Regions from separate parts of the Bacillus atrophaeus genome, predicted to be linked through region 3. Evidence: predicted binding sites of a transcription regulator. Region 3 holds the regulator's gene; each other region holds the start of a gene.
What was found. The regulator LexA, encoded in region 3, represses DNA repair genes until DNA is damaged. The targets are predictions, from matches to a motif close to CGAACATATGTTCG.

Region 1 (4,248 bases), 510 kb from region 3:
AAAAACTGAGATGCCGTTCACTGTTTTATCGCCTTTCTCAATTGTAAAGCCCAATCTGGCGTGGTAAGCGACGGATACTTTGTTTACAGGCGATGTCACGCACTTTACTTGGGTGCAGCCTCTCTTTTTGACCGTTTCAATAAAAACCTCGTATAATTGTTTTCCAATTTGCATTTTTCTGAAATCTGGATGGACACCTGAGAAATGGATGTATGCGGTTTTCGGATCTGACTGTGATTGAAAACCAATTAAAAACCCGGTCATCGCTCCGTTTTCATACGTGATAAAACTTGTGTCCTGAAAATGTTCAAAAAATAATCTGGGCAGCTTCTCTTTCAGCTGTCTTCCGCCCCACCATTCATTTATTACAGACGTAACCATTTCATAATCTGAAGACGTGATTGTCCGTATATCCATTTCGATTTTGATCTCCCTCCGTCTGGCAAAAACGAATGTCATTCTCTTATGCAATATAAAAATTATATTTTGCCTGAGTGCAATTGTAAATGGATTCTTTCTGTTACTATACGTTTTCAGACAGCCAAAGGAACTATGTACACGTGTGCGGATAGAAAAAATCCAAAAAAAATCAGCCCAAACGGCTGTCTGCGGCTGATTTTCCTTTTATTTTCATGCTGTTCTCATGGATCGCAGAATGATCCGTTGCCTGCGCTCTTTTTTCAGCTCAAACAGATAGAGAAATATCGAGCACATGCTCAAGCTTTAATCTATGCGGCTGATCAGCGGCTCCCTTTATCCATAGCATATTTTGCAGTTCCTCATAACGGCAGATTTTCCCGCTGTAATAGATAAGCGCTCCGTCTTCGAAGTAGCTGACCATTACCTCTTGCGCATATTCCATCGCCTCACAGACCGTCTGATTCATCTCTTCCAGCTTATCAGGGTCAAGGATCGGCTTCTTCAGCTTCTGTTTATGGCGTTTTCTCGCCAGCAGACTTTCTTTATGTTCCGGCAAAAACATTCGGCTTCCTTCCCATAATAAGTTGCCTCTTTTTAAATGATCGCTCATTTGTAATGCCCTCCTATTTTAGCCGCGCGTTCAAACGCCTGGCCAGCGGCTGTTAACGATGAGGCTCTGACAATCGCTGTGTCGCCGAACCTGCTTTTAATGCCGTCCATTACGTACCCGAGGCTCATGTTCTTCGCATAGTCATGAAACAAATTGAGCTGCCATACGTCATCAGAAGAGAGCTGAGAAAGACTGACGCCGAGGCGGCGCACAGGTTTCCCATCCCAAAACGCAAGAAACAATCTGCATACCGCCCGGTACACATCCTGTGTGCGGTTGGTCGGCTCAGACAGCTTCACTTGCCGGTGAAAGCCCGTCGGAATATCAAAATCAGCGCCCCGGCAGCTCACCGACACCGTCTGCCCCATCGCCCCTGATCTTCTGCTTCGCCTGCACACCTCTTCACATAGCTCCAGCAGCACGACCTTAATCTCCCTGTCAAAATGTTCGTAGTCTTTCGGGAGCGTCATTCCGTGTCCGATCGCTTTTTGGCCATCCAAAGACGCAGTCGTCACGGGCGAATAGTCAATGCCGTTTGCGGTCATCCACAGCACGTGTCCGTTAATGCCCCACTTCTTTTTTAAAAGCTCCACCGGAAAGGCCGCAAGCCCGCCGATGGTGCTGATCCCCATCCGGCGTAAATGATGCTTCATCCGGCTTCCGACGCCAAACAAGCAGCCGACAGGGAGAGGCCACATATGTGTTTTCATATTGTTTTCAGTTAAATAAAATATCCCGCTCGCATTCTTTTTTGCAAAGTTGTCACAGGCGATTTTCGCGAGAGCTTTATTCGGTCCGATGCCCACCCGCGCATAAACACCCATCTCCCGCATCACTCTGTCTTGAATGCTTCTGGCTATATCCTCCGGCCGTCCAAACAGCTTCTGGCTGCCGGTGACGTCCATAAACTGCTCATCAATGGAATAAGGCTCGACCATATCTGTGTATTCCTCGAGAATCGCGGTAATTTGCAAAGACACATCAATATAACGCTGCATGCGGGGACGAAGCACCACAGCCTCGGGACACTTTTCCTGGGCTTCCCAAAGCCGCGAAGCATTAGCAACCCCCTTTTTCTTTGCAAGAGGGCAAGCAGCCAGCACCACCCCGCTCCTTCTCTTCGGATCACCGGAAACAATAACCGGCCGATTCTTCAAATGGGGGTTCTCCGCTTTTTCCACGGATGCATAAAACGATTGCATATCAACGAGAAAAATCACTTTTTCTTTCATCATATACACCTCTAAAAAGAACTTATGTTCGCTCTTGCTATTATATGCGAAAATACGTTCGGTTTATACTGGTAAATGATTCTTGCCTGCCAGAAAATATGATCTGACGGTTTGAGAGCGGCAAAACATTTAGTAGAATAAAAGCGACAATAAAGATAGGAGAATAAACGATGGATCAATTCCTGGAAAAAATGTTAGGACAGGCGCTTCGCCAATATGGCCGGAATATCGCCACGGACCCGTTAAGCCCGTATGAAAAACAGAGCTTGAAAGCCGCCTTGAAAGAAAGACAAAACGAAGAGCCTGATGAGGATCTGCATGCGCATATAGAGGATGTTATTTATGACTATGTCACAAATCAAGGGCTATTTTCCTGATAAAACGTTTATACGGCACACAGAATGGGAATGGAACGCAGGAGGAATGTTTCAAATCTTTTGATTGCGTGGTGTGCCTATGCCTGTCGGTAAATATTTTAAAATCGGATATGGGATTCTTTTGTTGTTTCTCATCATCTATCTCGGAACGTTGATTGACTTTTTGTTCCGTCCCTTCATTATTTTCTGCCAAACCTTATTCGGGCCGATCATACTGTCGGGTGTGCTTTACTATTTGTTTCGTCCGCTCGTTAAACTGCTGCATACAAAAGCCAAACTGCCAAAGGGTATTGCGATCTTGCTGATCTATCTAACCGCCGGCGGACTCTTCACCCTCTTCATTTATACAGCAGGACCTGAGATTCAGAAACAGTTCAACAGCTTTGTCAGCAACTTCCCGAAACTGCTTGATCAGGCAAGAGATTGGATTGAAACCATACAGCACAACAAGTGGTTTTCCCGCCTGCAAGAGCAAAGTTCGCTTAATCAAATCACAGATAAAGTCACAAACTACTCTAACAGCTTCATCTCTTCGCTGGGAGACAACATAAAAAGTATGGCAGGAGCTGTGACCAATGCGGTCATTACCATTGTCATTATTCCTTTTGTGCTGTATTACATGTTAAAAGAGGGCGAAAAAGCGCCCCGGTACTTGTTGCATTTTCTCCCTAAAAAACAGCAAAAAGAAGGAAAACGGATTCTCGAAGACATGGATCAGACGCTCAGCGCTTACATACAGGGTCAGATTATCGTCAGTTGCTGTGTCGGCGTGCTTGTGACAATCGGTTATTTTATCATCGGATTGGATTACCCGCTAATGCTGGGTGTTGTCGCCATGGTGACCAATGTCATCCCCTTTATCGGCCCGTGGATCGGCACGTTTCCCGGCGTTGTCGTCGGTCTGTTTGATTCGCCGACAACCGCCATACTGGTCATCGTGGTCGTTGTCATCGCCCAGCAAATCGAAAGCCAAATCATTTCCCCGCAGGTGATGGGGCGAAAACTTTCGATCCATCCGCTGACCATTATTTTTCTCTTGCTCGCCGTCGGAAATTTTGCAGGCATTGTCGGCATGCTGCTGGCGATACCGGGGTATGCTGTCGCGAAGGTGATCGTGAGTCATATATGGAGACTTGTGCTGCTGAGAAAAAAACATACAGATCACTCTTCATAAAACAACAGAGATGTTTTCACATCTCTGTTTTTCCTTGCAGCTTTTTTATCCGCTGATGCGGGCTTCCTTGAAAAACACCGCCATGATAACAAACCACCGGACTTATGTCATAGTCTAAAAATTCCTTATCCTATAATCCAATGTCTCCTCTCCAACAGGCCGGTGTAAAGCGCCACCAGTCTTAACCAATGCATCTGCGGCAATGAGAAGTTTCTTTTCCTCCATATAAAGGCTGACCACTGTATAAAAATCACGCGGATTCCGCCGCAAAACGGAAGCAATTGCCCATCCTCTATGGTTTCCTGCACTTTTCTCTTCGGAGGGTTTTAGACAGCTGCCTTATTTCCTCCGGAAGAGATGCTGCTTTCTCCTTGGTCATACGGCTGATATCGGTTTTAATAAGCGGAAGCCCCCCTTCTATATAAGGGCGTTCCA
Region 2 (4,248 bases), 800 kb from region 3:
GTGATCCGGACAGTTTTTCATATATCTTCGCTTCTTTTAGTGCAGTCGCTTGAAATTCAGGAAAAAACACTTTGAGAGCCTTTTGTTTATTACCATCTGTGAAAGCAAACACATAAGCGCTTCTTCCTTTTCCGATTAAGGTTAATTCATCGGGTTTTTCTTTGAGTTTATCCATTCTGCTGTTTGAGTGGTATATAACTGAATGAGCCAGTGCCGCTGCTTTTGTAAGCATTTCATTCACCTTCTTTGCTCTATTTTATGCAGTTGTCTATAGGAAAATCCTTAACTGTTAAGGAAAAGAGCTATTTATAGTGTATCTGGTCTTGGAGGCGATGGCTACATATATGCATTGATTGTCATCAAAGCGAAATAGTGAAGCGAATATTTGCCAGCATTGATTCTTGAAAAGCGCTTATGTAAAGCACCTATGACCCTGAAATTAAGCGCTTTCTAAATATGAAATATGACAAACAGTTTGCAGGATTAAAAAGAAAAAGTGAGGGGTATATAAGATGCATTCATACATAAAAGCAAAAGCAGGCGGTGGAGAGAATGAAGAACTCAGTACAAACTAAAGGAGCTTTTTTAAACAAAATAGGAATCCCATCTCACTTGGTTTGGGGGTACATGGGTATCGTGATCTTTATGATAGGGGACGGACTTGAGCAAGGCTGGCTGTCTCCTTTTCTAGTAGAACACGGACTCAGCATGCAGCAATCTGCATCGTTATACACCTTTTATGGTATCGCCGTGACGATTTCTGCCTGGTTTTCCGGCATCTTTGTACAGGCATGGGGGCCAAAAAAGGCGATGACCGCAGGCCTTATTGCATTTATTCTTGGTTCGGCCGTATTTATCGGATGGGCCATTCCTCACATGTATTATCCTGCTCTATTGGGAAGCTACGCGCTCAGAGGATTAGGCTACCCGCTGTTTGCTTATTCTTTTCTCGTATGGGTATCGTACAGCACCTCCCAACAGATTCTTGGTAAAGCAGTCGGCTGGTTTTGGTTTGTGTTTACATGCGGCCTCAACGTGCTCGGCCCTTTTTATTCAAGCTTCGCAGTCCCGCTCATCGGAGAAATCAATACGCTTTGGAGCGCACTTGTTTTCGTTGCTGCAGGCGGCATTCTCGCATTGTTTTTTAATAAAGATAAGTTTACGGCAACGGCAAAACAAAGCGATCATAAATGGAAAGAGCTTTCAAAAGCGTTCACGATTATGTATGAAAATCCGAAAGTCGGCATCGGAGGAATCGTGAAAACAATTAATGCCCTTGGCCAATTTGGATTTGCCATATTTCTGCCGACTTATTTGGCAGGCTATGGCTATTCTGTTTCAGAGTGGCTGCAAATTTGGGGGACGCTGTTTTTTGTCAATATCGTGTTTAATTTAATTTTCGGCATTGTCGGTGATAAATTGGGCTGGCGCAATACCGTCATGTGGTTCGGCGGGGTAGGGAGCGGAATCTTCACGCTGGCTATCTACTATACGCCGCAAATCATCGGACACAACTACTGGGTATTAATGATCATTGCCTGCTGCTACGGGGCGTGTCTTGCCGGTTATATTCCGTTAAGTGCTCTTATGCCGACTCTTGCCCCTGATAATAAAGGGGCGGCGATGTCTGTGTTAAATCTAGGTTCAGGTTTATGTGCTTTTATCGCACCCGGCATCGTCAGTCTTTTTATCGGCCCGTTAGGTGCGGGCGGCGTGATTTGGATTTTTGCAGTCTTATATTTTTTCAGCGCATTTCTTACACAATTTCTGAAGCTGCCTGAGTCCGGTGCTGTCCATACGGAGAAAAGGGCGGTCAGCAGGGTGGTGAAAACAAATTTCAAGAAAATGGTTAAGCCGTAATACCTTTGGTCAAACTAGGCGTAAAGCTGATTTGATCTAGTGTATATAAAGAGGTGTTAATGGTGAAACAAATTTTCAGCGTGCGTCTTATGATGGCGGTTTTCTGTGCAGCCGCGGCTTTGCTGTTGTGTACATCTTCCGTATTTGCTGCTGAAGTTGAGCACTATGAACCGCTGCAGCTTCATGTGCAGCTTGAAAAAGTGTATATGGACGGAGATGTAAGCATTGAGCATAAGCACGAGACGGTTCTTGCCATGGAAGATTTCTGGGCGGCATATGCCGGGTGGACACTCGTTGAACAAAAAAAAGGATTTGTCCTTTTTCGGAAACAAGTGGATGATATTTCTCCCCTCAGCAAGGTAAACGGTTATATCGGGATAACGGACGACGGGGTAATTTCCACCTTTCACGGACGCCCTGATTCCGTAGCTGAACCGATTCAATCTTTTTTTCAAATTGATTTAGAGAGATTGGAGAGCCGGATCCAAAAAAACTTGCAAAACGGCATTCCGTTTCGCACAAAAGCCGAATTTGAGCACGTCATCGAGAATATAAAGACATACAGCGGATGACCCGTGCTGCTTGACGTTTTAAGACATGCCCCCATGTCTTTTTTTTCGTGAAAAGATCGATTCGAAAGCGAACATACGTTAACATTTCTATAAGACTTTGCCTGTTTTTATGGTACAATGAAGAACAGTCAAAGAGGTGAATATGGGTGATTGAATTTGTCAAAGGGACGATTGATTATGTATCTCCCCAATATATTGTGATAGAAAACGGCGGAATCGGCTATCAGATTTTTACGCCGAATCCGTTCATATACAAGGAGAGAAATCAAGAAACAATCTTTACGTACCATCATATCAGAGAGGACGCTTTTTCTTTATACGGCTTTTCCACGCGGGAAGAAAAAGCGCTTTTTACGAAGCTTTTAAATGTGACGGGCATCGGGCCTAAAGGCGCCCTTGCCATTCTTGCGTCCGGTGACCCGGGGGCTGTCATTGAAGCCATTGAACAGGAAGATGAAGCTTTTTTGGTGAAATTCCCAGGCGTCGGCAAGAAGACGGCGCGCCAGATTATTCTCGATCTAAAAGGGAAGCTCGCCGATGTTGTGCCTGAAATGATTGAAAATCTGTTTAACCATGAGGACAGAATCGAAAAGCATACGGCTGAGACTGCTCTTGATGAGGCGCTTGAAGCATTGCGTGTCCTCGGCTATGCGGAGAAAGAAATTAAAAAGGTGCTTCCTCATCTAAAAGAGGACACGACGCTTACCACTGATCAATATGTGAAAAAAGCATTACAAAAACTATTAAAGTAAGGTGATGTTCATGGATGAACGGCTTGTCTCAAGTGAAGCAGACAACCATGAATCAGCGATAGAGCAAAGCCTGCGGCCGCAAAGTCTGGTTCAATATATCGGCCAAAAAAAGGTGAAAGAAAATCTGCGCGTATTCATTGACGCGGCAAAAATGAGAGAAGAGACGCTTGATCATGTCCTTCTTTACGGGCCTCCGGGACTTGGGAAAACGACGCTTGCTTCCATCGTTGCCAATGAAATGGGTGTGGAAATGCGGACCACCTCAGGGCCGGCGATTGAAAGGCCGGGAGATCTGGCAGCCATTTTAACGGCTCTGGAACCCGGAGATGTATTATTTATTGATGAGATTCACAGACTCCACAGGTCGATTGAAGAAGTGCTGTATCCCGCTATGGAGGATTTTTGTCTTGATATTGTGATCGGAAAAGGCCCTTCCGCCCGTTCCGTCCGCCTTGATCTTCCGCCCTTTACGCTCGTCGGCGCAACGACAAGGGTAGGTCTGTTGACGGCGCCTTTAAGGGATCGGTTCGGCGTCTTGTCCCGTCTTGAATATTATACACAGGAAGAGCTGTCCGATATTGTCGTGAGAACGGCTGATTTGTTCGAAGTGGAAATCGACAAACCGTCAGCGCTCGAAATTGCGAGACGTTCAAGGGGAACGCCGCGGGTTGCCAACCGGCTTCTCAGGAGAGTTCGCGATTTTGCCCAAGTGCTAGGCGACAGCCGCATTACGGACGATATTGCCCAGGATGCGCTGGAGCGGCTTCAGGTTGACCGGCTTGGACTGGATCACATTGATCACAAGCTGCTGATGGGTATGATCGAAAAATTCAGCGGCGGTCCGGTCGGCCTTGATACCATTTCCGCGACAATTGGCGAAGAACCTCATACAATTGAAGATGTGTATGAGCCGTATCTTCTGCAGATCGGGTTTCTTCAGAGAACGCCGCGCGGACGTATCGTGACACCGGCTGTATATCATCATTTTAATATGGAGGCTCCCCGGCATGATTGAATTTCCTAAGATATTAATGATTCTTGGCGCTGTTTTGCTCATTGCCGGT
Region 3 (4,248 bases):
AGTTGGTTACGGTAATCTTCATTCAACACATTAGCCAGCAAATATCGATGAAAAAAGTATTCAAATATACCTACACCAAGTGAGGCGATAAGAGCCGCAAAAAATGGAGAAAAATCACCGCCTGTGCGATTGATGAGAAATACCCAGAGGATAATTAACGACAACCCAAAATCAGCGGCTGTAGCAATAAAATTGCTAGTCCTTGGCAATATAAGCATATCCCCTGTTAGATAAGAGATCAGCCCTAAAACAAATGTGATGAATAATACACTTAAAAAAGATACATGATAGATTCTGTCCAAAATGACATATAAAAGGGAAAGGGTCAAAGTGATTTTTGATACGAGTGCAATTATATGTTTCATTTTACCACCTTACTGATTATTTAATGAAAGCACAAACTTATTTTTTCACTTTTTTTATATCCAAATGAATAGAAAAACTGTCGAGAAAGTCTCAGCAGCTTGAATGAAGAGAGCATCCGAATTTAAATTTGAGGCAAGTCTTTAGCTGTTTCAGCGGCCTGAATATCAACGTTTATCTGTTCGGATAAATTTCTGGGGTGATAAAAGCCCTTTGCAACCATGTAATTGAAAATTTGTTCATGAGTATCAATAGCATCGTGCAAATACTCATGTAATGTATCTCTCACTTCCGGAGAAGCCGTCTCGGTAATGGCTATGGCTATATCTTTAATACCAGTTTTTGCTGAAATTAAAAAATCAGTGGCAATGACCTGTTCTGTCATACTGCCCATTCCGGCAAGCTTTTGAAAAAATTCATTCATATTTGTTCACCTCGCTCAGCCAGTAAGCTTTGCAAACGCTCAACCTGCCGTCTTGTTTTTAACGCATCCTGTTCTAAAATGTCTCTTAATTCTTGATCCTGCACTAAACCGGTCATCGTTGAAGACTTAGTCAAACAAAGGTTTTTAAATACAAGCAATTCATGAAGATCTAAAGTCTCATGAAACCCATTCATATAAGTCATTCCTTTCTAAGAAAAGTTAGACAATCAATATTATTTTGAGCAATGGGGGTGCTGCTTAAAACAGGAACTTTGTGGAATGCATTATTTCTGAAGAGAGAAGGATTATTATCAGAAGAAGCAGCTATTTGTGAGATGTATCAGGTTTAACCGAAACTGAGTGCACGTAGTTCATTAGGCAGATGGGGAAAGGGTGGGAGGAGACAACGAATATCAAAGAAGATCATTCACTGTTTACTTTCAGTAGTGCAAATGCCGAAACAATTATCGTAAAGCTGAAGCAGGCTAATTTGGGGAGATATCGGGGGTTTAATTTTACGCTCACAAGTTCTATGATAGGTGAGTTTATTACATTGAATAAACACTAAAAGAACTAATTAAACTATGTACTAAATTTTCAATTTATTTATTATCATCTCGCCCCAAAATATCATAAAACTTGTCACTTCTCACGAACGAAAAGATGAAACAAATTAGAAATAAATTCGACTACTTATAAACAAGGCTGATGATGAACCCTTGACCAAACGTATTTACTAAGTGGTCTTTCTTACACTTAGGATGGGGCTTGTTCTCAAGTGCCAGGATTTATTTCTCGGCAGAGAGACACCAGAAACTCAGAAAAAGTTTCCTTGAGGAAAAATAATTTGTTGACTTCAACTTAAAAATGTAGGATAATAATGGGTGTAAACATGATGTAATTTTTTCCTCCTTTTCAGGTTCGTTTCTAAGCCAGGGCGAACCTGCTTTTTTTATTTTGCTATGAATAAAACCCCCTTTATATAAAAGAAGGGGGTTTTATCTATGAAAAAAACTGCCGAAATGAAGTTCGGCAGTTTAAAAGTTTCTAATGAACGGTTCTGAATACACCGATCACTTTTCCTAGTATACTGACATTCTGTAAAATAATCGGCTCCATTGTTGGATTTTCCGGCTGCAGCCGCACATGAGTATCTTCTTTATAGAAGCGTTTGACTGTAGCTTCATCGTCCTCCGTCATGGCGACCACGATCTCTCCGTTGTTGGCAGTGCTTTGCTGCTTTACAATGACGTAATCTTTATCGAGAATTCCGGCATCAATCATACTTTCACCCATAATCTCAAGCATAAACACGTGCTCGTCCGGCGGAACCATCCGATCAGGCAGCGGGAAATACTCCTCAATATTCTCTACTGCTGTAATGGGGCTTCCTGCCGTTACTTTTCCGATAACAGGCACATTAACAACTTGGCTTTTCGGAATTTGCACTTCTTCTTCATCTAGTATTTCTATCGCTCTTGGTTTTGTCGGATCACGCCTGATCAGCCCCTTCGTCTCTAAACGAGCCAAATGCCCGTGGACAGTCGAACTGGACGCAAGGCCTACAGCCTCCCCAATCTCCCTTACAGAAGGCGGATATCCTTTTGTTTTTACCTCTGCTTTTATAAAACGGAGGATATCAAGTTGCCTTTTTGATAGCTTCGTCATTTTTCGCACCTCTAACGTCGATTTTAAGTAGATTATAGCATGATTTTCCTTACAGTACAAACATAGGTTCGAAAAAAACAATTGACAGAAACATTTGTTCGTATATACTTGAGTTATAAAAAGCGAACAAACATTCTTATCGGAGGTTGTTTTTATGATTAAAGAATTTATTATTTTTGTCGGCCTGTTCACGGGAGTTTTAAGTGCTGTTATTCTTCTTTTATCATTTACAAACAATGATCAAGAGCAAAATCAATATGTTAAAATAGAAGTCCAATCGGGAGATACGCTTTGGTCGTTGGCTGATCAGGTGTCTGATACGAAAAAGATAAACAAAAAGGATTTTATTGAATGGGTAACGGAGGAAAATAATCTTCAGACTTCTGATATACAGGCGGGAGATGTATTAATGCTTCCCTTAAAAAAGGAACATCCTGCTGCATATCAATTGGCAACTGTTAAATAGAGAGGAAAGATAGCAAGAAATGAAGGCGCTCATTTATGCCCGCGTTAGTACAAACAAAGAACAGCAGCAAACCTCATTAAAGCGGCAGGAGGAGGAGCTTGCAGCGATTGCATCCGAAAATGGCATGGAGGTCGTTAAGGTCATATCCGAAAAAGCCAGCGGGTATGAAATGGACCGGGACGGTGTGTTTGAGATGCTTGATGAATTGAAGAAGTCCCATATTGATGCGATTCTCGTTCAAGATGAGACTAGGCTTGGCAGAGGAAATGCAAAAATCGCCCTTCTCCATTGCATTTATCGGGAAAATGTAAAAATATACACGACAGCGCACAGAGGAGAACTTGAGCTGTCCGAAGCCGATTCTATGGTGCTTGAGATCGTCAGCATTGTGGAAGAATATCAGCGGAAGATACATAATATGAAAATCAAAAGAGGAATGAAACGCGCGGTGAAAAATGGGTTTAAACCGCAAAAAAACCTTAAAAACCAACATGAAAACAGCGGGAAAGACAAAATTGAGGTTCCTATTTCAGAAATTGTACGACTGAGAGCCAATAAGCTGACCTTCGCTGAAATAGCCGCTACATTAAGAGGCTTTGGTTATGAGGTATCAAAAGCAACCGTTCACCGGCGCTTTCAGGAATATATGGAGGACGAAACAGACAAATAATGAGTGAATCGTTTGTAAAACCTCTGCTGATTTAGTAGTATAAAGGCAAAATGGAATAAAGGAGTTTAACATGATTTCAAACGAAAAAATTGCCAGAATCAATGAACTTGCTGCAAAAGCGAAATCAGGCGTTATTACTGATGATGAAAAAGCTGAGCAGAAGAAGCTTCGTGAAGAATACCTCAAAGGATTTCGCTCCTCTATGAAAAACACACTGAAAAGTGTTAAAATCATTGATCCTGAAGGCAACGATGTAACACCAGAAAAACTAAAAAGAGAAAAAAGAAATAACAAGCTGCACTAATATAAAAGGAATACGTCAATATCGTATTCCTTTTTGGTATATACTAACAACGTCAGCGTGTGTAAGCGACATTTTTCAACAAGTTTCTCTCAAATTTAAGCTGAAACAGTTGAGAAAAACGCTTCAGAGATTTATGATGAAGAGGTACAACACATATGGAAGGGGATTTTTATGGATACAATTGAAAAGAAATCAGTTGCTACCATACGCACACTATCTATAGACGCAATTGAAAAAGCAAACTCCGGTCATCCGGGAATGCCTATGGGCGCTGCTCCTATGGCATATACGCTATGGACAAAACTTATGAATGTAAGCCCGAAGAACCCTGGCTGGTTTAATCGTGACCGTTT

Region 1: a site for LexA is predicted at 2,310-2,323, ahead of AAHT65_RS19245 (DNA polymerase IV). Genes of this name have one in related genera too.
Region 2: a site for LexA is predicted at 2,501-2,514, ahead of ruvA (Holliday junction branch migration protein RuvA). Genes of this name have one in related genera too.

The regions. Positions count from the first base shown of each region.
Region 1 covers NZ_CP154443.1:3,839,235-3,843,482, forward strand. Annotated here, with positions in the region: gene AAHT65_RS19235 (GNAT family N-acetyltransferase) at 1-417, opposite strand, end outside; gene AAHT65_RS19240 (YolD-like family protein) at 686-1,030, opposite strand; gene AAHT65_RS19245 (DNA polymerase IV) at 1,027-2,265, opposite strand; gene AAHT65_RS19250 (YqzH family protein) at 2,433-2,639, shown strand; gene AAHT65_RS19255 (AI-2E family transporter) at 2,719-3,813, shown strand.
Region 2 covers NZ_CP154443.1:4,123,386-4,127,633, reverse strand. Annotated here, with positions in the region: gene AAHT65_RS20850 (serine/threonine protein kinase) at 1-232, opposite strand, end outside; gene AAHT65_RS20845 (RbtT/DalT/CsbX family MFS transporter) at 553-1,860, shown strand; gene AAHT65_RS20840 (BofC C-terminal domain-containing protein) at 1,950-2,432, shown strand; gene ruvA (Holliday junction branch migration protein RuvA) at 2,579-3,184, shown strand; gene ruvB (Holliday junction branch migration DNA helicase RuvB) at 3,195-4,199, shown strand; gene AAHT65_RS20825 (DUF2905 domain-containing protein) at 4,192-4,248, shown strand, end outside.
Region 3 covers NZ_CP154443.1:3,327,745-3,331,992, forward strand. Annotated here, with positions in the region: gene AAHT65_RS16760 (YndM family protein) at 1-365, opposite strand, end outside; gene AAHT65_RS16765 (spore coat protein) at 488-787, opposite strand; gene AAHT65_RS16770 (hypothetical protein) at 784-981, opposite strand; gene lexA (transcriptional repressor LexA) at 1,835-2,455, opposite strand; gene yneA (cell division suppressor protein YneA) at 2,610-2,921, shown strand; gene AAHT65_RS16785 (YneB family resolvase-like protein) at 2,941-3,591, shown strand; gene AAHT65_RS16790 (DUF896 domain-containing protein) at 3,662-3,895, shown strand; gene tkt (transketolase) at 4,067-4,248, shown strand, end outside.